2 regions of the Periweissella cryptocerci genome follow, and region 2 is predicted to be linked to the other one. Evidence: riboswitches for the same ligand, from Rfam matches in the RefSeq annotation. Region 2 holds a riboswitch; the other holds the start of a gene.
The links. Region 2 has a riboswitch for thiamine pyrophosphate ahead of thiW (energy coupling factor transporter S component ThiW). Riboswitches for the same ligand answer to the same signal wherever they lie in the genome.

Region 1: it holds a riboswitch for thiamine pyrophosphate, as region 2 does, so the genes downstream of both, EQG49_RS08035 (ECF transporter S component) here and thiW (energy coupling factor transporter S component ThiW) in region 2, are expected to answer to the same signal.

The regions. Positions count from the first base shown of each region.
Region 1 covers NZ_CP037940.1:1,808,731-1,824,159, reverse strand. Annotated here, with positions in the region: gene EQG49_RS08050 (aldo/keto reductase) at 1-385, opposite strand, end outside; gene trxA (thioredoxin) at 515-844, opposite strand; gene EQG49_RS08040 (RluA family pseudouridine synthase) at 866-1,774, opposite strand; TPP riboswitch at 2,581-2,671, shown strand; gene EQG49_RS08035 (ECF transporter S component) at 2,843-3,415, shown strand; gene EQG49_RS08030 (ABC transporter ATP-binding protein) at 3,562-4,989, shown strand; gene EQG49_RS08025 (energy-coupling factor transporter transmembrane component T family protein) at 4,989-5,648, shown strand; gene EQG49_RS08020 (magnesium transporter CorA family protein) at 5,694-6,614, shown strand; gene EQG49_RS08015 (ribose-phosphate diphosphokinase) at 6,666-7,652, opposite strand; gene EQG49_RS08010 (class C sortase) at 7,862-8,563, shown strand; gene EQG49_RS08005 (MerR family transcriptional regulator) at 8,629-9,075, opposite strand; gene EQG49_RS08000 (D-alanyl-D-alanine carboxypeptidase family protein) at 9,181-10,416, opposite strand; gene EQG49_RS07995 (sensor histidine kinase) at 10,434-11,588, opposite strand; gene croR (response regulator transcription factor CroR) at 11,773-12,468, opposite strand; gene EQG49_RS07985 (DUF1129 family protein) at 12,559-13,320, opposite strand; gene ychF (redox-regulated ATPase YchF) at 13,416-14,519, opposite strand; gene EQG49_RS07975 (DUF951 domain-containing protein) at 14,546-14,734, opposite strand; gene EQG49_RS07970 (ParB/RepB/Spo0J family partition protein) at 14,747-15,429, opposite strand, start outside.
Region 2 covers NZ_CP037940.1:2,646,689-2,662,117, forward strand. Annotated here, with positions in the region: gene EQG49_RS11820 (D-serine ammonia-lyase) at 1-9, opposite strand, end outside; gene EQG49_RS11825 (NUDIX domain-containing protein) at 230-1,003, shown strand; gene EQG49_RS11830 (AAA family ATPase) at 1,150-2,277, shown strand; gene pnuC (nicotinamide riboside transporter PnuC) at 2,340-3,122, shown strand; gene EQG49_RS11840 (5-methyltetrahydropteroyltriglutamate--homocysteine S-methyltransferase) at 4,058-5,185, shown strand; gene EQG49_RS11845 (hypothetical protein) at 5,467-7,128, shown strand; gene EQG49_RS11850 (hypothetical protein) at 7,147-8,754, shown strand; gene EQG49_RS11855 (C40 family peptidase) at 9,227-9,868, shown strand; gene EQG49_RS11860 (hypothetical protein) at 10,189-10,698, shown strand; gene EQG49_RS11865 (hypothetical protein) at 10,711-11,709, shown strand; gene EQG49_RS11870 (hypothetical protein) at 11,756-12,844, shown strand; TPP riboswitch at 12,953-13,050, shown strand; gene thiW (energy coupling factor transporter S component ThiW) at 13,273-13,800, shown strand; gene EQG49_RS11880 (GntR family transcriptional regulator) at 14,422-14,820, shown strand; gene EQG49_RS11885 (ATP-binding cassette domain-containing protein) at 14,783-15,429, shown strand, end outside.

The DNA.
Region 1 (15,429 bases), 840 kb from region 2:
CCAGAGCTTTCCATGTTTGGAACATGTGCTTTTCTTTTGGCCAGTGCACCAAGTATAAATCCAAGTAATCCGTTTGTAATTCCTTGGTCGTATTCTTGAAGGCTGCCAAAGTCTCTTCGTAACCTTGTTCTTGTTGACCAACTTTTGAAGTTAACCAATAATTATCACGGTCAAGACCACTATTATTCGCAAAATAATTACCAAGATCAATTTGGTTGCCGTACATTGACGCCGTATCGAATAACCGGAATCCCGTCTCAACCGCATGATCCATCGCAGCCGTGAAATCTGGTGACTCTTGCGCCGCATATGTGCCAAAACCCAGTTTAGGCATCTCAACACCATTGTTTAATGTAAACGTCCCCGCCTCAAATTCTTTAATCATTTGTTCACCTCATCAAAGTTTATTATGTCGTAATTATACCAGATGAATGAAAACGCTTTTATGATTTTTTCTGGAAACTTTACAAATAAAAACAGGGCGGACACACAACTTGTCCCGCCCTGCAAATATTTACATATCAGTTGCTTCGCCAATCTTGGCTTCAATGTATTCAGCCAACTTGTCCTTAGGGTACAAGCCAGAAACCTTTTCGATTGCCTTACCATTGCGGAAAAGCACCAATGATGGAATACTCATCACGCGATATTCTTCAGCGATTGCCGTGTTACCGTCAACATCGAGTTTACCAAATTTGATTTGGTCACCGTATTCGCCTTCGAGTTGTTCCAAAATCGGATTCATCATCTTACAAGGGGCACACCAATCAGCCCAAAAATCGACCAAGGTTAAGCCTTCTGCAGTTTCAGTAGCGATATTTTCGCCCGTAATCGTTGTTGCCATATTCTTATTACCTCATTTATATTATTGAACAGTTTTCTTCAAGTTAACCGGGAAGTGTCCTGGTAGTTTAGCGCCAATTGAGCGTACTTCATCGCTGAATGGTACATGTAATTCCACTGTGGCACTATGTAGCAACATACCACCTTCATAATTCGATGATGGGTTGTACAATTTATCCCCGACAATCGGATGGCCAATTGATGCCAAATGCACCCGCAATTGATGCGTTCGCCCAGTTTCCAATTGTAAACGGAGTAACGTGTTTTGATAAACCATGTGAACTTTCGCCCACTTAGTTACTGCTGGTAAGGCGTTGGCCCCATCAATTAGACGTTTGCGGTCATCAACTGGGTCTTCACCAATCGCCGCATCAATAACGCCATGGCTCTCCGCCAAATTACCACAAACCCATGCCAAATACGTGCGACCAATAATTTTGTCGCCAATCATCTGATCAAGAATTGGGACAACAATCGGGTTCTTAGCAATGATTAGTGCCCCCGAAGTTTCTTTGTCGAGCCGGTGAACCATGTATGGGGCTTTACCCGGTTGATCCGCCAAATAAGCCGCCGCAAAGTTCATCATCGTTTGATCTTCACCCGGTGAATTAGGGTGTGACTTATAGCCCCGTGGCTTGTTAACCACCATCAAATCGTCATTTTCAAAAATGACATCTAGTTTCACTGAATCATCGCTAACATAATTAGATTCTGGAGTCATAAAGTCTGAATCAATAAAATGCAAATCCAGTTCATCCCCTGGTTTCAAAATCGTATTAGTTGGTTGGTATTTCCCATTAAGTTCTAAGCCCTCGCGCATCCGAATAGCACCCCGAATCCGCTTTGGAATTTTCCAAGCAGTGAGTTGTTCTTTAATTGAAATTGCCGGCTGATTAGCTGGTAATACTAGGTGCTTATCCCATGTTTGCATTCACTTTTACCCCGTCATTTACTTATTTCTATATTTTAACATATTTCGTCAAATCTGCTTACATTTTACTAGTAATCTGATTATATTACAGACTTTGCTAGATAACGTTGCTGATAAATGCCACTCCGCGAAATTTTTGGTTTGGCCACCATGGTAGAAAGACAAGCTTCACGAGCCTCTGCGAGTCTCACTCAGTTTGTGGAGCTAGCACACTATCTCCACAAATCCAATAATTTAAACTCCGTTAAAATTATTGCTACCACGGTACGAGGTAAACGCCAAACCAAAAATCCCCCTCCGTTAATTAGTAATTTATCCTAATTAGATTAAAATCAGCTTTTATATTTTGTGTAGCCAGGTCACATGCATAATTACAAAGTGGAGTTGCGTCAGATTTTATTAGTTAAAATTCAAGTAAAAGGTTAGTAATATTTATTTCGCTAGTGGTTTTACGGGTTTATGGTTCAGCTCTGCATACTAACGGAGTGCCTGGAAATTGCTTGGCGGGCGTAGCCTTTACACCACGACTGGGGAAATATGTGTGCAGCACATATTTCCGCTGAGGATAAGATGAGGAGTCTTAGGAATTTATTCCTTAGACTCCCAGCTTATCCGAGTTGTTCAAGACCGTACTTTGGCTTGAACATGTGCTTCCAGCGCGGTGCGCCAAGCAATTTCCAGGCACGGAGTGGCATTTTCAATCATACAATGTAATTTAAAACCAGCAAAATAATCCACCTATATACATCCGAAACAATTTCGTTTATACTAACGTCGTGGTCTTAAAAGCCACACACAATTGAAAGCCAAGCTATCTGGGGTGCTGTTACAGCTGAGATGATACCCATTGAACCTGATCTAGTTAGTACTAGTGGAGGAAGATACGACTATTTTGCTTATTCATATTCTAGCAATTTTTTAGCCACTCTTCATTTCATTAATGGAGAGTGGCTTTTTTATTACAAATGGTAAGCATGTTTAATTTCATGTACACGTTGAAATTATCTTAATCGTTGAACAATTACCCGATTGTCGCGGCTTTCAAATAAATTCGGGAGGTTGATGCACATGCAATCAACAAATACAGCTTCAAATAAAGTAACACACTGGCGTCTACGCGACGTGATTCTTTTGGCCCTCATCGGTATTTTCTTTGGTTTCATTTTCTGGGCTTGGGCCTTCGTGTACAACGTTGTCGCTGCCACACCACTGAAGCCATTCGCAAATGACATCACGATTGGTGCGTGGGTTATGGCCGGTCCAATGGCTGGTTTCCTGCTTCGTAAAGCTGGTGCATCATTGCTTGGTGAATTTCTTGCAGCCGCAGCGGAAATGATGATTGGTTCTCAATGGGGAGTTTCCAACTTACTTTCTGGTTTTATTCAAGGTATCGGTGCCGAACTTGGTTTTGCTTTCACCGGTTATAAAAAATGGAACGCCTTCAGTTTATTTCTCTCAGCGCTCACATCAACCATTGTTACCTTTGGTTGGGATTTATTCGCGAATGGTTACGCCTCATACAGTTTCGGTATGTTAGCGGCATTATTCATTATTCGCTTTATCTCAATTGGTTTCTTCGGTGGTGTTCTCGTCAATGCGATTACTAAACTTATCGAAAAATCTGGTGTTCTTGCTCGTTAATCAACACTTACAAGGCATAAATATTGCAGTTGGCTACGGTCAGCTGTATGTACATAACATGTTATTTGGAACTTGGGCACGAAGCTGTTGTTTACAGATTCAAATCTCAGCAGTTCTGAAGCCACGACATTTTTGGAGGGATTACAATGGCCACCTTGACCACACAAAATTTAACATTCACGTATGTTGAAAATCCAGTTGATGGTGTTGTCCCTGCGACGACGCCAACTCTAGCCGATGTCAATCTCACGTTAGCTCCTGGGTCTTTCAATCTACTCAGCGGACCATCTGGCTCAGGTAAGTCAACACTCCTCAAAACGCTGGCTGGCTTATATCCCGAATATGGCGGTAACGTCAGCGGCAAGATACTTGTCGACGAACACCCACTTGATGAATATGCAACTGTAGACCGTGTTCAAAAAATAGGTTTGTTATTTCAAAATCCTAGTGAGCAATTTGCAATGAAAACCCCGTTCAATGAATTAGTGTTTACCCTTGAGAATTTGCAAGTTGAACCTAGTGAAATTAAGGCCCGGGCACTGGCAGCTTTGGAATTTGTCGGCATTACTGATTTACAAGATCGCCAATTAGCGACGCTTTCGGGTGGTGAGGCGCAAAAAGTTGCCTTAGCTATCGTTTTCGTCATGCAAAGTGACATCATTTTACTTGATGAACCATTTGCAAGTGTTGACCCTGAAGCGCGGTTAGCTTTATTAGCCAAGCTCAAGGCCTTGCAATTAGCTGGTCGGACAATTTTAGTTGCCGATCATGATTTGGAGGGGTATGCCGATTTAGTTACCACAGTCTATCAGATTAATAGTACTAATATTCAACAATTAAACGATGCTAGCGCCCTCTTCGCGCAATACCAGCCAACGACCCATGATTTTGCATTACCCATGGGTGAAATAGTTATGCACCTCGATCAAGTTAGCTTTGGCACGAATGACCAAGTTCTTTTTTCAGACGTCGATTTAGAAATTCCTGCCAAGAAAATGACCTTAATTACCGGCCCAAATGGGGTTGGTAAATCAACCTTTTTCATGGCGCTAACACGACTCCACAAGTATCAAGGGAGCATTAGTTATCTTGACCAAAATATTTCCAAGATTAAACTTCCTATATATGCTCGTGAGGTTGCGTTGGTCTTCCAAAATGCAGAAACCCAATATCTAAAAATGACGGTAACCGAAGAATTGGCACTCAGCAAAAAATACAGTCAATTTGCAGACTATTGGACCGATGCCCAAATCGATAGCGTCCTCGCTGACTTAAATCTTTTGGAATTGAAATACCAAGTTGTCTATCGCCTTTCCGGTGGGCAAAAAAAGAAACTCCAAATTCTAAGTATGCTCATTCTCGGAACACCCGTTTTATTATTTGACGAACCACTAGCTGGGCTAGACCTAGCTTCCGTCAAAGTCGTCATGGAATTATTAAAAGCTACTAGCCTTCGCCAAGAGCAAACAATCTTAATGATTAGCCATCAATTAAACGGAGTGCTAGCATATTTTGACCACCACTTAGTTTTCCATGACAAACAATTGACCTTTGAAGGGACGGTAATTGCCTGATGAATGCGAGTTTAAAATTACTGATTGCCTTGGTACTATCGTTAGAAATTTCAGTTACTAAATCAATTAGTTTGAATATTATTTTAGTTGCGTTTAGTTTTGTATACGTTATCTGGCATCGTCCATCTTGGAAACAATTCGCCTACTTATTCTTTATTCCACTTTTACCGGCGTTTGGTTCTTGGTCATCCCTCTATCTCTACGGGACTGGTGACCACATTCACATGGCCTGGGTCATGTTTACACGGATTTTTGCTTATGTTTGGATTGGCGCTTCACTAACCATGACAACGACAACCGATGACTTACTAACTTCGCTTGAACAAAACGCCAAACTCCCTAGCACTTTCGTTTACGGCATGCTCGGGGCTTTTAATTTCATTCCACGAATTGGCCATGAATTAAACACAATTAAGATTTCGGCGCGCATGCGTGGTGAAGTGCTCCACTTCTGGTCACCACAAATTTTCTTCAAAGCCATTTTAACTTCACTAAATTGGTCCACAAACTTATCACAAGCGATGACCTCACACGGATTTGCTGAAGGTGCGCCACGGACACACTACCAGACAATTAAGATTCCTTCTTGGAACTGGCCTGTTAGCTTCGTAATCATCATATCATCGCTAGCCTATCTAATTTTCTCGCCGTTGCGTTAGATTTGGTATACTAGAGGTAATACGTATACGAACGGACAAAATATTATGTTAAAACAACACCAACCATTCCCTAAATTTGAATGGTTTCAAGTGTTTGACGTCACTCCAAGTGAACGCCAAACCTTAATTGATAAATATGGATTAACCGATGAATTAATCTTTTATGCAACCGACCCGAATGAAAGTGCGCGGATGGAATATGATAAGGCGCGCGACATCATGTTGATGATTTTTGATATCGTCACGCCTGATTCAGAACGGGCAGCTACCGAACCAATGGGTATTCTTTTTAAAGACCACAGGTTGTTCACGTTCACGCGGAGTACCACAACTTTTGCTGATCATATTTTGGAAGAACCCAATAACAACCAAGTCCAAGTTGACCACGACCAAATTGAACCTTTGGACATCGTTTTAAATGGTTTATACTCGTTAGCGACTGATTACGTTGGGGCAATTGTTGGGATTAATCGGCGACGTAAAGGCATTCAAGATCGCTTAACTCAATCTAAGTCGATTCAAAAAGAAATCAATTCTTTGCTCGATTTAGAAACGTCTTTGATTTATTTTTTAAATTCCCTACGCTCTGATAAAGTTCTGCTATTAGAATTAAAAAGGCACGAAGCTAATAACCTCACGCTCCTCCAAAGTGAACACATCGATGATATTTTAGTTGAAGTCTCACAAGGGATCGACATGGCGGAAATGGCGCAAGAAGTCATCAACTCCGTTTCGAGTGCCTATTCAAATCTCGTAAATAGTGATTTGAACTGGACCATGAAGTTACTGACGGTTTATTCAATTGTCTTAACCGTGCCCACGATTGTGAGTGGGTTCTATGGTGAAAATGTTGAGTTACCATTCATGCATGCCGACAATGGCTGGATTTACACCATTGGTATTACGGTACTGGGTATGGCACTTGCCTTCATCATTCTCTGGCGCGCCGGCTTCTTTAAAAAATAACAGTTAAAAATCCCGTTCGCTTTGATGTGAACGGGATTTTTAGTGTTGTATTTATTTGTGTGCGCCACGGCGGAAACGATTAGTAAACAATGGTGAAACCGCTTTGTTTTCGTTAATCCGCATAATCGCATCGGCTAGTAAGTCGGCCGCTGAAACTTGGACCAACTTGCTAAACTTCTTATCATCAGGTAATTTAATTGAATCGGTCAAGATAACTTGCTTGAACGCTGAAGCTTCCAACCGTTCAATTGCGGGGCCAGAAAGGACAGCGTGTGTCGCAACAACATAAACTTCATTGGCACCCTCGTCCATAATTTTTTGGGCACCAAGGGTAATTGTACCGGCAGTATCAATCATGTCATCAATCATGATTGCCCGCTTTCCTTTAACATTACCGATGATGTTCATAATCTTGGCAACATTAGCTTTCGGACGACGCTTGTCGATAATTGCAATTGGCGCCTTCAATAATTCGGCCAAAGCACGGGCACGGGTAACACCACCATGATCCGGTGAAACGACCACGGTATTACCATCTTCAGCAATACCAGAACTCAACAAGTAATCAGCTAACAACGGTGCCCCCATCAAGTGATCCATTGGAATATCAAAGAATCCTTGAATTTGGGCAGCGTGGAGGTCCAGCGCAATTACTCGTGTAGCACCAGCTTTTTCCAACATATTTGCAACTAACTTAGCGGTAATTGGTTCGCGAGAACGTGCTTTACGATCTTGACGCGCGTACCCGTAATAAGGCATCACGATGTTAATACTTGCAGCACTCGCGCGACGCAAAGCATCAATCAAAATCAACAACTCCATTAAGTTATCGTTAACTGGGGCTGACGTTGATTGCACAACGTAGACGTTATCCCCACGAATACTTTCTTCGATGTTAATGCGAATTTCACCATCACTAAAGCGATCGACCTTCAACTTCCCTAAATCAACACCAATTGTTTCGGCAATTTTTTCGGCAAGGGGTTGGTTCGCGCTCAATGAAAACAGTTTAAAATTTGGATCCGCGTAAGTACTCATCTCTGTCCTCTACTCCACTTGTTTTTGTCATAATATCATCTACCTTCAATTTTATTAGTTTTCGGGTCAATCTTCAAGCTTCCGCAGCTTTTTCTCACAATTTGTTGGTTTTACCAAAAGATTATCTCAATTTCCATTGATATTCACAATCTATTCAAACTAATTCAGTAAGATAACGATAGGATATAGTTGAAATGGGGGAACTAATCATGAGTAAAAAAAGATGGTTTGTTGTGATCACTTTATTATTTATCGGAATTGGGGTTATGGGATTTCCATACATCAATCGTTTCGTTACCGAGTATAAAATGACACAAGAAGTCCAAAAAATCAAAAAATTTGATAGTAGTACCGCTTACGCTAGCACCAACGCTAAAAAAAAGCACCGCAATGTAGCTCCGGGCTATTTATCAGTGCCAAAACTTGGCATTGAATATCCCATCCATGAGGATTCATCTAAAAAAACTTTAAATGAAGGTGTTGGAATTATCGTAAATCTCGACCGCCCTGGTGATGGGACTGGTTCATTAACCGCCATTCCTGGGCACCGTGGTTGGTGGGGCACGCCAATGTTTCTTAATTTACCACAAATGCAACCAGGCGATGTTTTCACCATATCGTGGCGTGGTGAAAAGTTATATTATCGGGTTTATGAAAATAAAATTTTCTTAGCTAATGAGCTCGACAAAGTTCAACGTTTCGAAAATGAAGAACGGTTGATTCTGGTTACTTGTCATCCCTACGGTAAAAATACGCATCGTTTCCTCGTCTATGCCGACCGCATTAACAACAAAGGTCAAAAAATGGTTGACGTCCGCTCAAAAGCCGACAATAAAAAGCAAAACCTTGCTAATTATCGCAAACCAAGTGATAGTGATGCCGCAGCCGTAGCTAACGCCGGTCAAAAATAGCCTTGTTATAAAGAGTTGCAACTACGAAAAAGGAATGCACCCCAACCGGATGCATTCCTTTTTTGCTAGCTTTTTTCAATTCGATATTCAAACTTATCACCGTTTAAGTCCGCTTTTAGCCGTTCATGCTTAGCTTCGTTAAACCAACCTAAATCAATAGTGACGGCATCATCATGTTTTTCAACATTTTGAATGGATTCACGGACAAATTTGTGGACATATTTGGAAATATCAATATATTCATTTACCTTTGCGACCGCAGTTGCTAACGTATACCCTTCATCAAGGAAATATTTAATCCCGGTGACGCGAGCGTATTGTTGGAAGTGAAAAACACGGGCCGTTTGGTCATCATCACGTTGAATTGACTGAATATAATTTTTCTTTTCCCAATAACGTAATTGGCGGCTTGAAACACCCGTCATTGCACTAAGCTCACCAATTCGGAAGAACATTGCATCCGAATTGAAGACGTGTTTCATCAAATCATTTTTAACCATGTCATTTTCCATGCTTTTCACTTCCTTTCGTATTTTACTACAATCATTGTCATGCAAGTTAACAACGGTGTCAAGTCATATCCGTACTACTTACACAAATATTCAGGCAACCATTTATTAAAAAATTGCCTGAATATCGCGCCACAGTAACTCAAAAAATCCAACGCGTTTTTCCGCGTAACCTGTCACTAATGAATACTGTGGGCGTTTTACTCCGGGTAAATAGCTGACATCGTTTTTAATATCAACGGTGCCGACCCGTTTTTCAGCATTAAACGGTGCGTTAAATTGCTGCGTTTGGTGTGCTGTTGTTTGGATTTTAGCATGTTTTTTAGGTAACCATAGACCAATTGGTTCTTTGACAACTAAGGTAACCTTGCGTTCTTTAGCTGTTTTTACATCAACTTCACGTTGTGGCAACATTGCACCTTGCTCTGTGTACGCTAACTTCGGTAAAGTAGCTGCCAACAACTGATTTGTTTGGATAAACCGCGCTGGATCAGTAGCGGCATTCACACTCCCTGCACCAAAAATTACCGTCACTAAACGACGCTTGGCGTACGTTAGCGATCCCACAAAATTTCCATGCGCCTTAGTTGATGCACCAGTCTTCAGGCCATCAAATTTATACTGCGTTTTGACCTTACCACCAGGTAACAGCCAATTAGTATTCGTCAATGTGGTTTTACCAAAGCGCGCCGTTTGTAGTTGGGTGGTGTTTAACACAGTCGGATATTCATTAACCAAGTGACGCGCGATAATCGCCATATCAGCCACGCTCAACATGTTTTCAGACTGTCGATTACCACCAACCGCATCTGAATAAACTTGATTATTCTTTAACCCAGCGGCTCCGTAAATTTGGGCGGTTTTAATTCCCCATTCATTGAGCTGCTTTTGCATCAACTCGACAAAATCTGCTTGGCTACCACTGACCGCTTGCCCTAATGCCATCGCTGCCGCATTGGCTGAATCTAATAATGCCGCGCGGTACAAAGCCGACACCGTATATGAGCGCCCCGCAGTTAGCGGAACATTAGTTAATTCAGGTTCGATACTGACTTTAGCAATATTCGGCGTAATTTTAACCCGCGTATTCCACGATAATTTGCCATTCTGAATCGCTTGGTGAACTAAGTAAACTGTCAGCAATTTTGACGTTGAGGCCGCTGGCAATAAAGTATCCGGGTTCTGTTCACTCAAAACTTGACCACTTTTGGCATCAACGACAATGGCACCTTTCGCTTGAACGTGTGGGTTAATTACTGCCGCATTGGCATTAGCTGGTATCAACGTCAGTAAGCTAATGCTAGCAATTACGACGGTAAGCCCCCATTTAATTCTTGATATCATTTCCGCCCCCTAGTTGTTTAATTCGGCTGCTCAATTGGTTCGCGTGGTGCTTGTTTTATTGGCAAATTAATAATGAATGCGGTAAGTTCATCATCAGAAGTAACATGAATGTCACCACGATGCGCATCAACAACCCCACTCGCAATAGCTAAGCCTAAACCAGTTCCACCAGTCTGAGTTGAGCGCGAGCCTTCCACCCGGTAAAAGCGATCAAATAAATGTTCAACCGAATCCGCTGGAATTTTTGACCCATCATTAGTAACGCGAATTTCAACATCGCCTTGCCGTAAACGCGCAGTTAGTTTAATGAAACTGGCACCATCGCCATATTTTAAACCATTCTGAATTAAATTCATAAATAAACGTGCTAATTTTTCTGAATCAGCCTGAATCATAATATCATCAGGATTCGTCATCGCCGAAATCATTAAGTTTTTTTGCTTCGCTTCCAATTCAAAACTGGCCGCTAATTGTTCGAGCATATCACTCAAATTAATTTCTTGAAAATTCAGCCGCATGTCTAATTGTTGGACTTGTGCGAACTCAAATAAATCTTCCACCAATGATTTCATTTGTGTAGCTTTCGCATAAGCCGTGTGCGTATACTTTTTTATCAACTCTGGTGATAATGGTGCAACACTATTTTCGACTAACCCAAGATAACCAATAATTGATGTCAACGGGGTGCGTAAATCATGAGAAACGTTCGTAATCATTTCATCCTTGGAACGTTCAATCGCCCGTTCATCATCGCGCGCCCGAATCTGTGCATCAACTAACGCATTCACGCTGTCGATAATAGGCTGCAAGTTCTTGCCCAACCGATAAGGCACCCGGTGTTTAAAATGCCCGTCAGCGATGTAGTGTAGCTCATTAATGATGTGTTTCATTTGATAGAGGTGGTAACGGCGCACTAATCGCCAAATCAAGACCGTTAAATCTAGTGCCACCGCTAATCCCATCCCAATCCACTGATAACTCCAGATTTTCCACTGATGGGGACCAATCACTAAACTACTTTTAATCTCAAAAATCCCGTTTTGCAAACCTGGATTGTGATGAATATAATTCGTAATGATTGTCAGTAACGACCAATCCAATAATAACAATAGCCCAGCTGTCACCACGCCTTCAAAAATCAAGAGCCAGCGTTCTTTCCCAGTTAATTTCACGTTTTCACCTACTTGCCTACTAATTTTAATTCTACTTACAAAAAAAGGCGGCTGGGACATAACTTGTCCAGCTTGCAAGATAAGCCCGATTTCTCCTTATTGAATAAGGCAGAAATCGGGCTTATTAACGTGTGACAAATGGCTACAAACCACCTTTTGTCACACTTCCTTTTTATCATCCATTTTAGCGTGAGCTTTCAATCTTATAGCCGACGCCCCATACTGTTTGAATAACTTGGTCACCATTTGTCGCTTCTTCAATCTTGTCACGTAAGTGTGATACGTGCACCATAACAGTCTTGGCAGACACAACAGATTCTTGTTGCCAGACACGTTCAAAGATATCATCAGCAGAGAAAACGCGGTTCGGGTGACTTGCAAGCAAGTACAAAATCCCAAACTCTAAAGCTGTTAGCGCGATGGGATCCCCTTCAGCGGTTTTCACTTCGTGCGAATCCTTGTTAATTACTAATGAGCCAATATCCAAAATATCTGGTGTCACATCTTGAACTTGGTTTTCAGCCCGGCGGAGTAATGACTTAACACGTGCCATTACTTCAAGGGGGTTAAAAGGCTTGGTAACATAGTCATCAGCCCCTGTAATTAAGCCTTGAATCTTGTCCATATCAGTTGATTTGGCCGATAACATCAAGATAGGAATCTGTGAGTCCTTACGCACTTCCTTCACAACTTCCATCCCGCTCATTTCAGGCATCATAATGTCTAAAATCATCAAAGCAATTTCTGGGTTAGTGTGTAGTTTTGATAAAGCATCACGCCCATCATATGAAATCAATGGTTCGTAGCCTTCATTTTTGATGTAAATTTCGAGTAATTCAGCAATTTCTCGGTCGTCATCAACTACTAAAATTTTAGTCATGTTCTACTCCTCGATTAGCGTGCTTTCACCTGCTTGTGACCACAAACTGTCACTGCAAGAAAGCCTTACTGATTCTAAACCTCTCGCCAATTATTTCTTGACGTTATTTGATGGACCGCCGAACATCCCACCAGAAATACCTGTAACCCGGCGTTCTAAGATAAACCCGACAAAGGCAATTACTGCTAAGATGATATAAACGAACCCTGGCAAGCCTGGGTTGAGGGCCTTTGGAATAACCGTAAATGACACTCCGTAGAAGGCCATCCAGATAAGCACGGCCAAAATCGTAATCACAATTCTGAACCAAATTGGCTTTCTATTATCAGGATTAGCTGGTGCCAAAATTCCTTGAATGTAAGCGAAGATTAATCCACCAGAAATGGCAGTTAACAATAACCCGACAATCCCATAAGTAGCACCAGTATTGCCTTTGGCAGTCATCATTGAAATCCCAAAGACTAAGCTAAACATTGCAAAGAACATCAAAGCTGTATCAATTGCATTAGGCCAGAAACCTTTGTTATTACCGCTCAACCCTTGACGCTTAGGTTGATTAATTGAAGCAGCTTTTTCTGAAGCTGTTCCATATAATTGCTTGGCTGTTTTGCCGGCCTTTTGACCAGCCTTTAATTCTTCAACGACTTCTTCTAATGCAACCCGCTTGTCACCACCAACCATGCCGCTAGCATCAAGGTGTTTATTCAATTGGAACATGAAATCTTCATTACGCTTTGTTAAACCAAGGTTACCAAAGCCTGAAATATTTTTGCCAGTTGTTTCTGAAACATCACCATGATGTTCTTGCACCACGTTAGCATTACGTGGCTGCTTATTTTCTTCTTCTGTCATTGTTTGATACCCTATTTTCGTTTTTATTTTACTTTTTGCTCGCACTCCACCGATTGCTTATGCACCGACTTTTAAAACGAGCTTGCACTTACAAATTAGACATTAAATAAGAATTCAATGATATCGCCATCTTGAACTACGTATTCTTTACCTTCAGAACGACGACGACCGGCTTCACGCACGGCTTTGACTGAGCCATATTGGTCTAAATCGTCAAAGGCAATTGTTTCGGCACGAATGAAGCCACGTTCAAAGTCTGAGTGAATTACACCGGCAACTTGGGGTGCCTTCACACCGGCCTTAAAAGTCCAAGCGCGGGTTTCTTTACCACCAGCGGTGAAGAACGTCCGTAATTCCAACAAGTGGTACGCTGCGCGAATCAACTTGTTCAAACCAGGTTCAGTCACACCTGCCATCGTCAAGAATTCTTCCTTGTCAGCGTCATCTAATTCGGCAATTTCTTCTTCTGCACGCGCTGATAAACCAATAACTTCAGCCCCTTCAGTTGCAGCAAAGTCTTGAATTTGTTTGAAGTACTTAGAAGCTTCTGGATCGCTCATGTCTTCTTCAGCAATGTTAGCCACATAAAGGACTGGCTTTGAGCTCAACAAGAACAAGCCACGGACAACTTTTTGTTCGTCATCATTGAATTCAATTGTCCGGACTGACTTACCAGCTTCAAGGACTGGCTTAATCTTTTGCAAGACTGCAAATTCTTCTTGCGCATCCTTGTCTTTAGGCGTCTTAGCGGCCTTTTCAACCTTAGGCAACCGCTTATCAACTGCATCCAAATCAGCTAAGACCAATTCAGTGTTAATGGTATCGATATCATCAAGTGGATCGATTACACCGTTCACGTGGGTGATTTCATTATCATCAAACGCGCGGACAACGTGCACGATAGCATTAACTTGACGGATGTTTTCCAAGAACTTGTTCCCAAGACCTTCACCCTTTGAAGCGCCTTTAACAATTCCGGCAATATCCGTAAATTCAAACGTTGTTGGCACAATTTTATCGGCTGGTTCAATTTCTTGAATCCGTGCTAAACGGTCGTCTGGCACTTCTACCATCCCGACGTTTGGTTCAATCGTTGCAAATGGGTAGTTCGCCATTTCTGCTCCGGCTTTAGTAATTGCGTTAAATAGTGTTGACTTACCAACGTTTGGAAGCCCAACAATCCCTGCTGTTAATGCCATTTTTTATAATCTTCTTTCTTCGCTTATTAATCGGTTTCGGCTTGACGCAAAACACGTTTTAATCTTTTATCAAAATCGTGGCGAGACAACATTACCATGTGTCCACACCCTTCACACTTTAATTTAATATCTGCGCCCACTCGTAGAATTAACCAAGCGTTCGCACCACACGCATGGGGCTTTTTCATTTCGACAACATCGCGGACTGCATACATATGCTTTACCTCTTAGTCTAAATTGATATTTAACACTTCAAGAATGCGGGTTAAATCATCGTTGGACAAGTAGTTGATTTCAATCTTCCCTTGGCCTTTTTCGTTAGCTTTAACTGCAACTTTAGTCCCAAATTTTTCTTCAAGCTTGTCTTGGGTCGCCCGGACAAACGGACTGACTTTAGCTTTGGTTACTTTAGGTGCTTCGTCCTTAGTAGCAGCATCGCCGTTGGTTTGGCTGACGATTTCTTCAAGTTGACGAACCGTCAAACCAGGGTTAACTGCACGCAATGCAAGGGCGTTAATTTTAGTTTTGTCTTTCAAACCAAGTAACGTCCGTGCTTGCCCCATTGATAAATCACCGGCTTGCAAGAGTTCCTTAACATCAGCTGATAAGGTTAACAAACGTAGATAGTTAGCGATAAATGGCCGTGACTTTCCAAGGCGCTTAGCCACTTGAGCTTGCGTCAAATTAAGTTTGTCCATCAAAGTTTGATAGGCCTGTGCTTCTTCCAATGGTGATAGATCTTCACGTTGTAAATTTTCAACAACCGCAATTTCCATCATTTGATTATCATTAATATCGCGAATAATTGCCGGAATATTCTTCAAATCAGCCATTTGGGATGCCCGAAAACGGCGTTCCCCTGCGAGAATTTCATAGCGCTTCAACTTACGATCTGGTTGTCGCACAATAA
Region 2 (15,429 bases):
GATTGCCATAGTTTCGTCCTCATTCTTTTAGTTGATATGGTAATTATCGCTGTTTTAATATTTAGTACAAGACTTCATGTCGGGAAAGCTGACATCTAAAAATGCAAATATTTTGTGTCAGTGAGATGGTAATTTGGTAAATTAACGTATTTAATTGCCGAAGTATGTTAAGCTGAACCCACACAGATTAATAATAAAAGTTATTAAAATACAAAGAAGGGACGTTACGATGAATTTTTCCAGTAAAGCAGCTGAACGTCAATATTATGAAACGGAGGCAACGGAAGCAGAATTTCTCGCGTGGTATGCCGCATACGATTTAGCAACGTATGCCAAGCCGAGTTTAGCGGTCGATAATGTCATTTTTGGGTACGATGCGGATACCGAACAGGTCAAAGTCTTATTGGTGCGGCGGAAACAACATCCATTTCAGGGGAAATGGGCGTTACCGGGTGCATTTGTCCGCCCAAATGAAGATACCACGCAGACAACAATCCGTGGGGTGCTAGGTGAGACGGGGATTTTACTAAATGAGCAACACGTCGAACAACTCAAAACGATTGGCACCCCAAATCGTGATCCACGGGGGTGGATTATCACGGTGTCGCACATCGCTTATCTACCAACGATGCAAGTTGTAGTAGCGCGCGATGACGTCGTTGAAGCACGTTGGTTTAGTTTTACAAAGCACGGGGATGAGTTCACAGTTGCAGGTATTGATTTGGCAGATTTAGCGTTTGACCATGCGGAAATCTTACAAACAGCGTTCCAACGCGTGGCTAATCGCTTGAGCTATGCACCAACTATTTTGCAAATCTTAGGCCCAACATTTTCCCTACCACAGGCGCAAAATGTGTACGCGCAATTTCTTGCGAAGGATTTTAGCGGGAATCTGGGTAGTAACTTCAAAACGGTTTATGGCAAATTATTTACCGAAACTGGTTTGACGGTTTCAACGAAGGGCAAGGGGCGCCCGGCCAAATTGTACGTCTTAAAGGATTAGCGGTTGTGGTAGTTTGACGGTGAATGGTACAAAGCGTGTTGTGTTAGTCGGGGGATGTGAATAGACGTTAGGCATCATAGTGGGAAGCGGTGGCTAACGTTATCGGTTATTTTTAATAAAATATATTAAAAGGAATGAGGGGAATCATGCGTAAGAAGATTGCAGGTAACAGAATTGGGGTGTATTTTGGTACGTTTGCGCCATTCCACATCGGGCACTATTCCGTGGCGATGAAGGCAAAGCGCCAAAATGATGGTGCGGTGGTGATTGCTTCAGGGCGAGACGACGACCGCGGCACTAAAATCGGCTTGGGGGTCGATAAGCGTTTCCGCTATGTCCGCGAAGTTTTTCGCAATGATGAGTTAGTGGCGGTTGGCAAGTTAAATGAAAGTCAGGCCAACATTCCGGCGGCGCCACATGGTTGGCCGTTATGGCTGGATGAGGTTGAAAAACAAATCAAAACGTTGATTGTTAATCCCGCCGCGAAACTGACTTTTTACGTCGGTGAGGCGGATTATGCGCAACGAATTCGCGCATTACGGCCACAGTATGAAGTTGAGGTGTTAGATCGGAGCGATTTGAAGATTTCCGCGACTGAAATTCGGAAGGATCCCATGAAAAACTGGAATTACATTACCACCCCATTTCGGCGCCATTTTTCCAAGCATGTGTTAATTTCTGGGGGCGGTAGTGTGGGTAAAACGACGTTGGTCCAAGATCTGGCCCGCAGTTATGGTTCACCATATTCACTGGAGTACGCGCGTGATTATCAGGAAAAAAACGGTATTTTCGATGAAGAGCTCACGGCAATGGATTATCAAAAGTTATTACTGGGGCAATATAATCGTACGAGTTCAGTCATTAATGGATCAACTAATAATGGGCTGGTGTTTGCCGATACTAATTCGACAGCGACAAAAGCGTATATGGATTATTATTTGGCAAAAACGGCGACGGCAATCGAACTGGAAGTTTTAGATGGCATGTACCAAAACACAATTGCGCAGGAGCAGTGGGACTTGATTATCATCGTGCCCCCATATGCGGATTATTATGATGATGGGGTGCGCGATATGAATATGGGCGACCAACATATTCGTGAATTATTTACTCAACATCTGGTTGATTTGTTCCGGGACGCGGGTTTGGGGGATAAATTAGTGATTTTGGATAGCGCATTTAGCGAGGCGGATCCGCATGGCTATTACGGACGGTTTAAGCAGGCGCAACAGCTAATCGCCGAACACCTCCATATTAATTTGGGGAACGTATAAAGTTGGCTAGCAGTTAGCAACATACAATAGTTGGAGTACACACACACTTGGGGGAGCAACAGATGCAAACAATTAAGCACATAGGACCCGGATTACGGGCGACGTTTAAACCAGCACGTTTGGTGGGGGATTTCATTACTTTATCGGGCAAAGATTTCATTTTGCTGGGGATGATGTTAATTGCAACCATTGCAGCGTTTATTTTTGGGCAAGATTTCTCGGTATTGGGCGTCGTGTCGTTTGTTGTCGGCATCGCGACGGTGGCAAATTTAATCTTGATTGACCGGGGACGGCTGACGAATTACGCGTGGGGGATGATTTCGACATTGACGTGGTTGATTATTGCGTGGCATAACCATTTAATTGGCGATATCACCACGCAAATATTTTTCTTCATCATGCAATTTGTGGGGATTGCGGTGTGGCACAAATCAATCACAGATAACCACGATGAGCATGGAGAAATTATCGCCAAGAAGCTTAGTCGGCGCCAAATGGTGGTGTTAGCGGTGATTTTATTAATCGCCTATTTCGTCCAAGTTTATCTGTCACGCCAGCTTCACGGCACGCAAATTTGGCTGGATTCAGCGGTCTTACCATTGAATATTGCCGCTGAAATCTTGATGATTTACGGTTTTGCGAGCCAATGGTTCATGTGGACGCTGATTAATTTGATTAATATCGTCATTTGGATTAACCAACTTCACGCGGGTGGCGTTGGTTCAACCTCAATGCTAATTTTGCAAATCGTGATGACGATTAATGGCATGTGGGGGTGGTATTTGTGGAATAAATCCGCTAATACACAGCAGACCACGAGTGATTTTGAAAAGGAATTGGTGTAACACGGGTAATATAAAAATTGCATTCTGCACACTTTTCTAATTTATTTTTAATAAAACGGTTGACAATCGTATGTAGTGGGCTTAAACTGATGGCAATCACTTGCGATGAAGAGATAAGTACTTGATTAACATTGGCGCCAGCGAGCGTTCATTTGGTGAAAGAACGCCCAATGTGATTTTGGAAAATGGTCTTGGAGCAAACGGAATGTGAGCAAGATGTTGTTAGCATTCCCCGGGATACGCCCGTTATAGCGTGCCGAGTTAACGCTAATTATGGTTGACTTGATGAGGTTGCCCTAGTGATTGGGCAATAAACGCAGGTGGTAACACGAGTAAATTCGTCCCGCAGTCTAAAATTTTAGGCTGCGGGATTTTTTGGCTCCGTTTTGTCTGACGTGGGATTGGATAAACTTGGCCACTTCGTGCCGGTAAATTGCTTGGCGCACCACGCTGGAAGCGCATTGCCAAGCCGAAGTGCTGTCTTGGCAAACTCGGACAAGCTGGGACTCTAAGGAATAAATTCTTAAGACTCCTCATCTCATCCTCAGCGGCGACATGTGTTACACACATATCACCCCAGCCGCGGTGTAAAGGCTACGCCCGCCAAGCAATTTACCGGCACTACGTTAGTTAGGTATAATGCCAAATCAGCGGAAAACTAGTACCAAGCACAAACCGCAGTGGCATGGGAAAAACACTGGGGGCAGCGAATTTATAACAAACCGAATTTATAACAAACGAAAAGGGGGCTACCAAATGGTGCAAGCATTGAAAATTTATTATTTACACGCGAATGCGAAAGTGACGGCAATCTTGCTATTTGGTAGTGGCGCCGTGGTAAATGCGACCATGTGGTGGTAACTAGCAGTGAATTGGCGGGATTGTACCGCCAAGTTTAGCGATGAAAATCACCAGGAATATGGGGAGAAAAACACATGCCAAATACACAAACACAACAAAAAATTGGGTTCCAACACGTTGGTTCATTCTTACGCCCAACAGCATTGAAGACAGCTCGGGCCGAATTTGCAGCCAATGAAATTACAGCCGCGCAATTACGCACCGTGGAAGATGACGCAATTACCGCACTGGTTGCTAAGCAAAAAGCAGTCGGCTTGGACGTGGTCACAGACGGCGAATTTCGGCGAGCATACTGGCACTTGGACAACTTCTGGGGCTTTGGGGGCGTTGAAAAAATTAAATTTGGTGAAGGGTATCTATTTGCCCACGAAGAAACCAAAGACGACTCAGCCCGGTTGAATGGCCGATTGAGTTTTATCGCTGCCACGCATCCAGTGATTGCCGATTTTGGTTTCTTACAAAAAGTTGCCACCGAACAAAACATTCAAGCCAAAATAACGTTACCATCGCCAGCACAATTTTATTCGGAACTCGTGCGGGGGATCAACGCCAGCGAAATTGAAAAATACTATGATTCAGATGAAGCGTTATTCACCGATATCAAACGCGTTTACCACGAAGAAATTTTAGCGTTATATGATTTGGGTGCCCGCATTGTCCAATTGGATGATTGCACGTGGGGGATGTTAGTCGATCCGCACTTTTGGAATACGATCGCAGGTGCTGGTTTCGATCCGCAAAAATTACAAGCCATCTATGTCGATTTGAATAATGGCGCCATTGCGGATTTACCAGCCGATTTGACGGTTAATACCCACGTGTGCCGGGGGAATTTTCATTCTGATTGGGCCGCTCAAGGTGGTTACGATACTGTCGCCGACGTGTTGTTTGGGCAAGAAAATGTCAGCAGCTATTTCTTAGAATACGACAGCGACCGCGCTGGGAGCTTCGCACCATTAGCGAAAGTCAGTGGGGATAAACGTGTGGTCTTGGGCTTGATTACGACCAAGTCTGGTGAATTAGAAGACAAACAAACGATTATTAACCGCATTCAAGAAGCAACCACATACCTACCATTAGAGCGTTTGTGGTTAAGCACCCAATGCGGATTTGCTTCAACGGAGGAAGGTAATATTTTAACGGAAGACCAGCAGTGGGCGAAGTTAGCATTAGTCAAAGAAATTCTGGTTGAAGTGTTTTAGTTGGAATAAGTAAAGTTAGTTCAATGTTAGGCTGGGTGATTCTGCTGGAATCTCCAGCCTTTTTGATTTCGCTCTCAGTCCATCAATCAGTGCTTTTAATTATCTGATTAATGGACGGGAACTTTGAGGTTAAGACTACCCGGAAGAAGGACGATTACGGCTGCCTTGATTAATATAGTAGATTATTGTAATTGAATAGCTTAATCAATGAATATTCATATTTACTTGCGAAAATAGAACTATAGATGGTAATAATAGTTAAGATTAGTGAGGAGAATAATATGGCTTCAGAACAATTTATCAAGGAAAACATCAGTCAATTTTTTGACGATTTAGGTGGTGTAAAAGTTTTTGTAACCCCAAATATTTCTGAAAAACAATTAGTTAATGCTTCAAAAGTAGTGGGTATAGATGCCGGATTAATTTTGGCAATTGCAGATACTACCTTGCTGAATAGTGGTAAAGGTGGCTACGTATTTACTGGTTCTAAGGTACTATATAAAGCTACAATGACAGATCCGGTTTCAATGGACTATGAAGCCATTGAGAGTGTTGAACAAGTAGATAAAGTTACGAAAGATAAAAAAGGAAGAGATGTTCACTCATATTCTTTAGAATTCACCCTTAAGGATGGGTCAACAGTAAAATGGGAAGAAGGGATAATGGACACTGGTGGAACAAATAAAGGTGTAGCAGATTTCTTGTACATTTTGATTTCGGAATTGGCAGATGGGGACGAATTTGAGGAAACAAACCAGCTACTAGAACTTCAGGATTTTGGTGATGAGGTTATTTTGGCTTATTTGAAAATTATTGTTAATTACTTACGGAGTGATGATGGCTTGATTGACCCAACTGAAAACAGTAGCTTGTTGGGAATTATTAGTTCTGTACGGCTGTCTAAAGCTGCCGGTGAAGAGTTACGAGAGTACCGGCTGAATCCAGCAAACGTGTTGGAAAACGATGAGCTATTGAGTGTTTTAAAAGAAAATATTCCAACGGGTAGTCAGGATACAGTGTTCCAATCATTGGGAAACAACCTTGTGTTAGTTAAGGAACTAAAATTTAAGGCACTAATGCAAAATACTATGTTTGTTGAATTAGAACAAAAATTGGGTTTAACAGATGATCAAATAAAATTCTTTATTAGAAGTGTTGAACAAGATAAAAAAATTATCACTGAACGCTTAAATGATACCCAAGCTGAAGCTGCTACAAAAGAGCTAACGGCATTAGCAGGTGGAGCTGGTGTGACGTTAGCAGCACTTGCTGTTACCGGTGGTGTTTCAGGTGGTGTTTCAACAGGACTTTTAACGTTGGCTTTTGCAAGTACTGGTGGCATGTTGATTGGCGTTGGAGCAATTGCCGGTGCTGGATATTTAGCTTACAAAGGTATGAAATATCTTACAGTCGGTAAAGAGATGGAGAAAAATCAAGTACGACAAGAGTTGCTTCAAGCAAGTATTAAAAAGTTGAAAATTTCAACTACAATCTTGCTCGAAGATGTTAACTGGGTTACCACCAAGTTAGCAGATGCACTTGACGACGTTGATAGTTTATCTGATACAAATAATTTAATCATGACAAAGATTAAGATGCTGAAGCAAATCACAGCAAGTTCAAAGGTTGTTATGGATGACCAGTCAGATGCACAAAAAGAGCTTACCATTGCAAACTTAGTTAATGTTTTGAATATAGATAAATTCAATGATTTGGCGTCTAAAAATGTGAACTCAGTGAAGTTCAAAGAATTTGTGATGAATGCATATAATGAGGAAACAAGTGACGACGGGAAAAATAAATTTGTGCTACGGCAAGATTTGGATGAAGATTATCTTGAAAAAGTCCGGGCAATTTTGGAAACAATCGGATATTTTGATATGAAGGAATCTGCAGTCTCAGATATGAAAAATTCCGTTAAAAAAATGTTTGGTGGTTCATAAAATATAGTAGGTGAATTTATGATGAATGAAGGACAACGTAACAAAGACAATAAATTGTATGATGAAATGGCTGAATTGCTCGCAACTGACACTGCTATGCATGAAGCGGCATCTGCACAGATGGATACGAATTATCGTCAGTTAGAAGAGTTAAAAAACAATGTGCAATCCGTAAAAAATCAGCAAGTAGACATTCTGGATGACTTAGATGCTTTGTTAGCTGCAAATGTTAAGACGTCAGAATTTGATGATTTTGAACAGCAACTTGCGGAGGAATCAAGCGAAAAGCGAAGTCGAAATATTTTACAGACGATGGATATATCGGATGACTGGAAAGAACTGTTGGAAGATAACCGTGCGTATGCTAAGGAAATAAATTTTGATATTTCAAATCCTTATTTGAAATTGTTTAGTACACAAGAATTTGCGACATTGAGCCATCAATTGGTAGATAAGTATGAAATTTCTAAATTAGAGAAAAAGGATTATGCATTTGCAGCGGTTGTCGGAATTATTATGGGACTAGTTGATGCTTTTCTTGTCGGTTCTATTACTGATGGTAATAATCCCTTAACCAAAAATGCTCAAGGGAAATTAAGTAAAGAAGTAGATAATTTGTATGCTTCGGTTGTTCAAAAGATGGGACGAAATATAAAGATTAATGAAATTTTGGCAAATAAAAACGATTATATTGCAAGCCAAGCCAAAAAAGGATTACAGCCATCTTCTAAAAAGCTCGAGCAATTTGACAGTTTAGTTGACATTGCAAAAAATGCTGATCGAAAAAAAGCTATTGGGTATTTGGAAAAACACTTTAAGGTGAATTATGATGCTTCTAACAACGCGCATGTTCTTAGCGGAAACGTAACTGGCATAAACGCATCTAACCATCACCTGTTGAGTTTGTCACATGATCCAGGACCAATGGGGTTGATTATGGGTATTTTCGATCAATTGACAAACAAGTCAACGATGATTGGAACTGATGGCAGTATAGTGAGAGTGGTGACTGACAACGCATCTAGTTTATCCGGTGAAGGCAATATTATTAAGCGCATAATCGATGCTGTTGTTAATTGGTTTGGACATACGATGTCTGACGTTGCGGGGACAAGTGGTTCCGTTGGGCGTGGTGCAGGATTGCCGGTTCCATTTTATGCAATCACGCAAGAGCTGCAGTTTGGTAAATTTGATGCCAATGGCAGTGAAATGAATGCTGCAGGACTTGCCGAATCGCTTTATAAGCAAGGATATGATGTGCGGGCTTTTACTGCACAAGCCATCCCGGTTTTAGTAGCAGAAGTGTTAGTGCGGCTATATTGGGCGTTTAAGCAGAAATTTTATTATGGCAAAACTTGGAAGGAAAGTTTGCCAATTGGCAATAAACCGGATTTGGCAAAGTTGTTGCTTGTGGCAATTGCGACATTTGAAACAATTGATGTAGCTGACGCGATTATGAGAAATGGTATAACACCAGCGATATTGTTCCGTTTAAACTTTGGTGGCCTAGTTGATCTTGGATTCAGATCTATTCAAGTTGCCAGAAATTATAGTAAACATATCAAACATTTGCAGAAGCTTGATGATGATTTGCAAGCTGAATGGGATCGATTGTTAGTAACGTAAAAGATGTATATTCATTTTAATGGTATCGAATTGGTGATGAACCATGTTTAATTCAAAAAAACGTACATCAATACTATCGATAGCAATTAATGGAGTGGTGAAATCAGGTACGGCGACAGAGGTTGATTGTGGTCGGTAAGGCAAAAAAACATGAGGTTGATTTAATCGAAAGTCCTAACTTGCTGCGTGCAGATTAGGGCTTATTCGTATTGAGAAACAGATAAGTATACTAGTCGAAGCACACGGTAACACTTGCGAATATGGTAAAGTAAATTTCGTGAATGATGCTAATTTACCAAGTATGATTCTAATGTAAGGTTTTGTTCTCAGCAAATTCCTAATGAATCGATTACAAATAATAAGCAATGTGACACAATTCGGTAATGCAACCGATACCATTTCTGTAACATTGTGAGAATATACTAATGAGTATTGAAATACGACAATTAACGAAATTTGGAGTTCACATAATATGAAAAATAAGCTTGGTAAATTAGTTTTTGCGTGTGTTGCGACTTTAATCACAATTGTGGCGACTAGTGGAATTGTTAGTGCGGATAGCACCAGCGTTCAGGTAGTTAAAGGCGACACGTTGACGTCACTTGCTAAGAAGTATAATGTCACGGTAAGTGCGATTAAAAGCGAAAATAATTTGAACTCTGACGTAATTAAAATTGGCCAAACTTTGGTAATTGGCGATGATAGCGCGACACCTGCCACTAGTACGGGTACAACCACAGTTACCCCCGCAACAACCGCACCTTACCAAGGCGTGGCTGAATATGCCCAACGCTTCATTGGTACGCATTATGTATGGGGTGGTATGAGTCCGCGTGGATTTGATTGCTCAGGTTTAGTCGCATATAGTTTTGCGCACAAAGCCGGTGTAAAATTACCACACAGTTCGGCCCGCCAAGCAGCCGTAACTAAGCGCATTGCCGTTGCCAACGTTAAAGCCGGTGATTTATTATTCTGGTCATCAAATGGCCGTGTCTACCACGTTGGTCTAGCAATTAGTAATAAGAAATTTGTCCAAGCCCCAGAAGCTGGTAAGCGGGTCGAAATTTCAAGCATTGCCAAATGGCACCCATCATTTGCCGGCCGTGTTAAATAATAATCAATAAACAGACGATGAAATCACACCAAGATTTCATCGTTTTTTTTTTGCTATATTTTTTCTACCGTGGGATTGTCGTTTCTGTACTGTTTAATCATCCAATTACTGAAGTTCAATTGTCAGTGGTTTTTCCATGCTACTGCGACCGGTGGTTGGTAACTGCTTTTTGCTAGTTACATTATTCCTAAGTAACGCAGTGGCCAAGTTTATTCAATCCCAGTCAGACAGAACGGAGCCGTAATTTTCCCCTTAGTTCATAAACTGTTCATAATTTTATGCTAATCTTAAAAGTAACTATTAATACGGATTGGAGATAAATGATGTTAAGAAAGTTTTTTGGATTGGATGATACTACTAAAGTCAATGCGGATGAAAAACAAGTCATCCCAACCGTAACCAGTTTTGAAGAGTTAAAAGACCGTTCATTTAAGGATGGATACATGACCCTCACGCCAGAAGAATTGCTACAATTGATGGCAATTGGTGCTAAACCGGGTGATTTGTTAACGCTGGATGAATTCGGCGATGTGACATTGTTAGATAACGACGGAGTGGAACGTAGTAGTGACCAACGTGCATTCAGAGTGTTTAGCGACGATGACACTGAAATCTATCAAGTGTCATCACAGAGTGTGGTTGACTATGAAATTGAAAATTATGGAAAAAGCAAGACCGAAATCTTAGCTAAAATTCCCAAACGCGTGGTTACCAGTGTCAATGATGAAGAAAAGACACTCGAACTATTGGCGGAAGCTACTAAAAAACTAACAAGTTTACAAAAGCGAACGGAAAAAATAGTAGCGAGCATTGCAGAATTCAAAGAATAGAGCGGTGGCTAGATGACAATTCAAAATAACCTCACGGCGACACTTAAATATGAAAACGATGCACTAGCCAACATGTTGGCACAAGTGTTACCAGATGAAGCTTTGATTGTGTTGCAAGGTAAACGGCTGGTCAATATTATCGATGCCGGCAGTGTGCTTGATCAGCCCGATAGTTCATTTAGTGTTCAGAAAATCGAACCACAAAAATTAACCGTGCGCGTTGAAGCGCAAAAAGGAAGTGTCCAAAAGCAAAGTAATGTAAATGATGCATTGCTGGCATTTACCGAATTGGAACAAACCGTCAGCAATAAAATTACCGCGATAACCCGAAAAATCAACCAACTTAAACCAACTACGTCATTGCTGCAAATTGAACAACTAAAAACAGAGTTATTGCGGGCTGAGTTTAAACTTGAGGCGGTTAAAAATGAATTTACAGAAAGATCAGCTGAAGTTTGGGATTTGCAAAACGAAATTAAGCTACATAAGCCAGCGCCAATTAGCGTCAAACCCAGTACCGATAACTTTAACGCAGCAATTTTGCAGGGGGAAATGCCAACGGTTGCTAGCGCTTTACTCGAACATAAAGGCAGCGAAATCAATCCGTTCATGGTTGGGGACACATTTATCCTACAAGAAGCATATACGTTATATGAAATCGAGTTTAATATTAAGCGGGCAATCACCGGTGAAGATGCAAAAAAACAAATTAAGCAGTGCAAAAAAATGGATTCATTCGCGGATGAATATAATCCGGATTTAAATGATTTATACGTCTTACATCTTACATTAACGGGAGATGACGTTAGGGACTATCTGGCTTATGTTGATTTATTTGGTTGGACTGAATCCGGGGACTATCGTGAACATGATGCATATATTATTGCAACTGAATATCGGAATGATTCGGTGCAAGTTGTAATTGGGAGTGTCTATGTAAAAGGCGTCAAACCGTTGTTGCGAATCAGCGACTCAGATGACTCGTATTATCGAATTGCCATATTGGGCTAGTTAGTGAGGGTGAATTAGTTGTAAGCATGAAAATGGAGGAGTGGCGATGCCAATTGCAAATTATTTAGATTTATCACAACTTTACGCCAAAACAGATTTAGTCTCACGGTTTGCCCGCGTGCTGGATGATGGGGATTACGTTGTTTTTCAAGATGATGAAATTAAATTTTTTAATAAAGGGCAAGCAAAATCCGTAGTAGTAAACATGGATGAAGTTGCTCGGACAGCTCATGAACTCGTTTATGTAGTTCACGAATGTACGCCGAAGCTGTCTAAAATTGACGATATTATGGCACAATGTGCACTCATAAAAGATAATATTGCCAAGCTGGAAGAAAATATTACAAAAATCGAAAAGGGAACTAATACATGTGTTACCCAAGATAACCGCATCACGCGGGAAAAGTGTCTGGCAGAGATAGGTCAGCAACTAGAAAACCAATTAGCCATGATTGTTAAACAGGAAACTAAGCTCAAGCAGCAAAATGAATTGAGTGCGGTTTTAACACAACAAATTGAACAAATAAACACTGAAAAAGAACGGCAGGAAGTCGACGCTCAGGCGGAAAATAATATCCTTAAACAAGGAAACCACGATTTTCATGGTGTGCCGCAACTAGGCGACTACTATGGGGGCGAAGAGAATCCATTGCCAGCGGGTGAATGGGGATGGATTGAACCCCGTGATGCCAAACCTAAGAACGCGGCAAAATTATTAGTGCGAACGACCGAGGTGGTTCGTGGTGAGCAAGCGGCCACGATTGCCCGTTGGAACTCAATTAATGATTCGTTTTCTTCTGGCGATGAGGATATTGATGAGACTGAAGATGAGTGGATTGTATTTGGCATTGAAATTTATCCAATTAATGTGAAACGGAAGCTTGCCGAAAAAGTCGCAAGTGATATTAATTTCTGGAGAGCAGCAACCATTGATGAGGATATAGAATATGAGCGTTACTTGTACTTACTAATATCCGAAAATATGGAAAGTAAGTTAATTCATGCAACTAAAACCCAAACTTCTATGAATTTGCTAATGATGGCTCAAGTAGGAATTAATGATGCTGTTCGTGTAGGAATTACTGATAAAGATTTTATGCCGCAATGGATTGAGGTCCGAAAAGCTGGGGAATAGCTAGTTTAATTGATGTTCCAATTAAACTCACCAACATTTACTGGATGCTTCATCCAAAACCGCTTTAACTACCAAAAAACTTGTGTTACACTCAATTGGTAATCAAATATTATGCACTAGGGGTGCCGTTTAGCGGCTGAGAGACAATGTCGACCCTTTGAACCTGTTGAGTTTGAACTCGCGTAGGGAAGTGGTTAAACATTGGCAGAGTGCCGCTGTTTGGCTGTCTTTATGCAGTCGAACGGCGGTTTTTTAGTGCGGTTGGGGGGATTGATCAGAAATAAAGCTAGGTGTGGGAGCGCACAACTAGTACTCAAATATTTTGCGAGGGAACCCGATTGTTGCATACAACGCCACGGGGTGAGAGGTAACTGGTAGTTACGACCGCTAATTCAAGTAGCAATTTGAAGAGAGGGTTTGGTCAAAAAATGACAAATGTATTGAAGCGCCAAGTACGCACGCGCAAATTAATCGCCACGGCAATTTTATCCGCGATGAGTTACGTCTTATCAACGGTATTTGTATTCCCAAATATGGCGCCATTTCAACATTTTATCGATGTTTTAGCAGCAGTACTCCTAGGTCCGGGTTATGCGACGGCCGCAGCAATTATGACGGGATTGGCACGGATGGGCTTTGAAGGTCGGCCAGCAACCAGTGTCGTCAGCATTTTGGTGGCACCAGCTTTGGCGGCAATCCTTTACCGACTGAGCGGAAAAATCTATATGGCGGTTATTGGTGAAGTAGTGGGGGTCGGCTTGTTTGGCGCCTTGTTCTCATATCCCGTGATGAAATTAATTTACGGGTTAGATTTACACCATTTCTATTTCTATATTCCGTTTTTCATTCCCTCGGCATTAGTTGGTGCAGTCCTCGGCGGCTGGGTTTTGTATTTACTGAATCATGGGCAGTTGGCTAAAATGCAACAAAGCTTTGGTACGCAGTTAGATGAGTGAACACGTAACAATTGACCGCAAATAAGCGGTCAGTTCCGATAGATTTTTAAATAAAAGTCCTGATTTCTATGCTAAGCGGGTTAGAAATCAGGACTTTTTTGACGTTCACGTCTGACGTGGAATTTATAAAATGTGATGAGATGTATGATGCTGCTGCGTGCCTACTCAAACTAACGAAGAGGCTGGAAACAGGCTGGACTTTAGCTCGCACCGTGATGGCATAATCAGTAACGGGTTTCGTTACTGATTATGGATTTGTGAAGATGGTTACCGCGTTAGCGAACCAAGCTTCGCAAACATTTGAAGACCGCACTGTGGCTTCAAATGCTTGTCTTCCATCACGGTGTCCAGACTGGTTCCAGACACGTAGTGGGAATCAATCTGAGACGCATATCTAAATTCCACGCTAGAAAAAAATAGCCCTTTTTTGATGCTTGATTTTAATGTTGTTAATTAGCTTATTGCGTATGACAAATCTTTTAATTGCTACATGCAAACAATGGGTTAAATACGCCCGAATTACATAAATTTCTTTACATGTTGCAGTGTACTACGTATAGTAATACACATGGCACACAAACATTGTGCTTAGAAGCATAGAAAGTTGGTGAAACTTTGAATATGAATCAAAAAAGTGGGCGACCACTTTATGAGCAACTCATGTATGGGATTAAAGAAGATATTTTGTTGGGGATTTTACAGGTGGGGGATAAGTTACCATCGGTTCGTGAAATGGCCCAACGACAATTGGTTAATCCGAATACAGTCGCGAAAGCATACAAGGCGTTGGAGGCGCAAGGAATTATTGAAACTGTGCTAGGGCGTGGCACGTTTGTCGCGATGCAGTTGAGTGGTGATGTGGATGATCGGCAGTTGCAAATTTTTAAGCAGCAGCTGAGCGAGCTTTTGACGGAAGCGACCTACATGGGATTAACAGAACAAAAAATGCAAGCTTTGGTTGCAGAGTGGTATGGGGGAAATCATGGAATTAAAAGTAAACAATTTAGCGAAAATGATTAATAAACATGTCGTATTGAATGACATTAGTTTTACGGTTAAGCAAGGTGAAGTTTTAGGAATTATTGGGCGGAATGGGGTTGGTAAAACAACGTTATTTCGGACGATGATGGGGCAATATTTGGCGGATCAAGGAACCGTGGGAATTGATGACCAGCTGGTTAGTGATGATTTGGAATTACGGCAAAATATGTTCTTTATTGATCAGCAGAATAATTATTTGACGGATTATACGCCAGCGCAGATTGCCAAGATGTATAGCTTGTTATACGACAAGTTTGACAGTGACCGATTTTTGACGGTAGTCCAAGAGCATCATTTGCCAATGGATAGTCGTTATCGTAGTTATTCAAAGGGGATGCAGGGGCTATTTAACGTCTTGTTGGCGCTTGCCTCGAAAGCCCAATTCATAATTTTGGATGAACCACTCGATGGCTTGGATGTATTAGTGCGAGAAACGGTGAAGCGCGTTTTGATAGATGCAGTGCAAACACAACATATTAGTATTTTGATTTCATCGCATAATTTAACGGAATTGGATACATTGATTGATCGAGCAATTATATTGGCTGACGCGCGCATTGCCCGTGAGTACACATTGGAATCATCGCG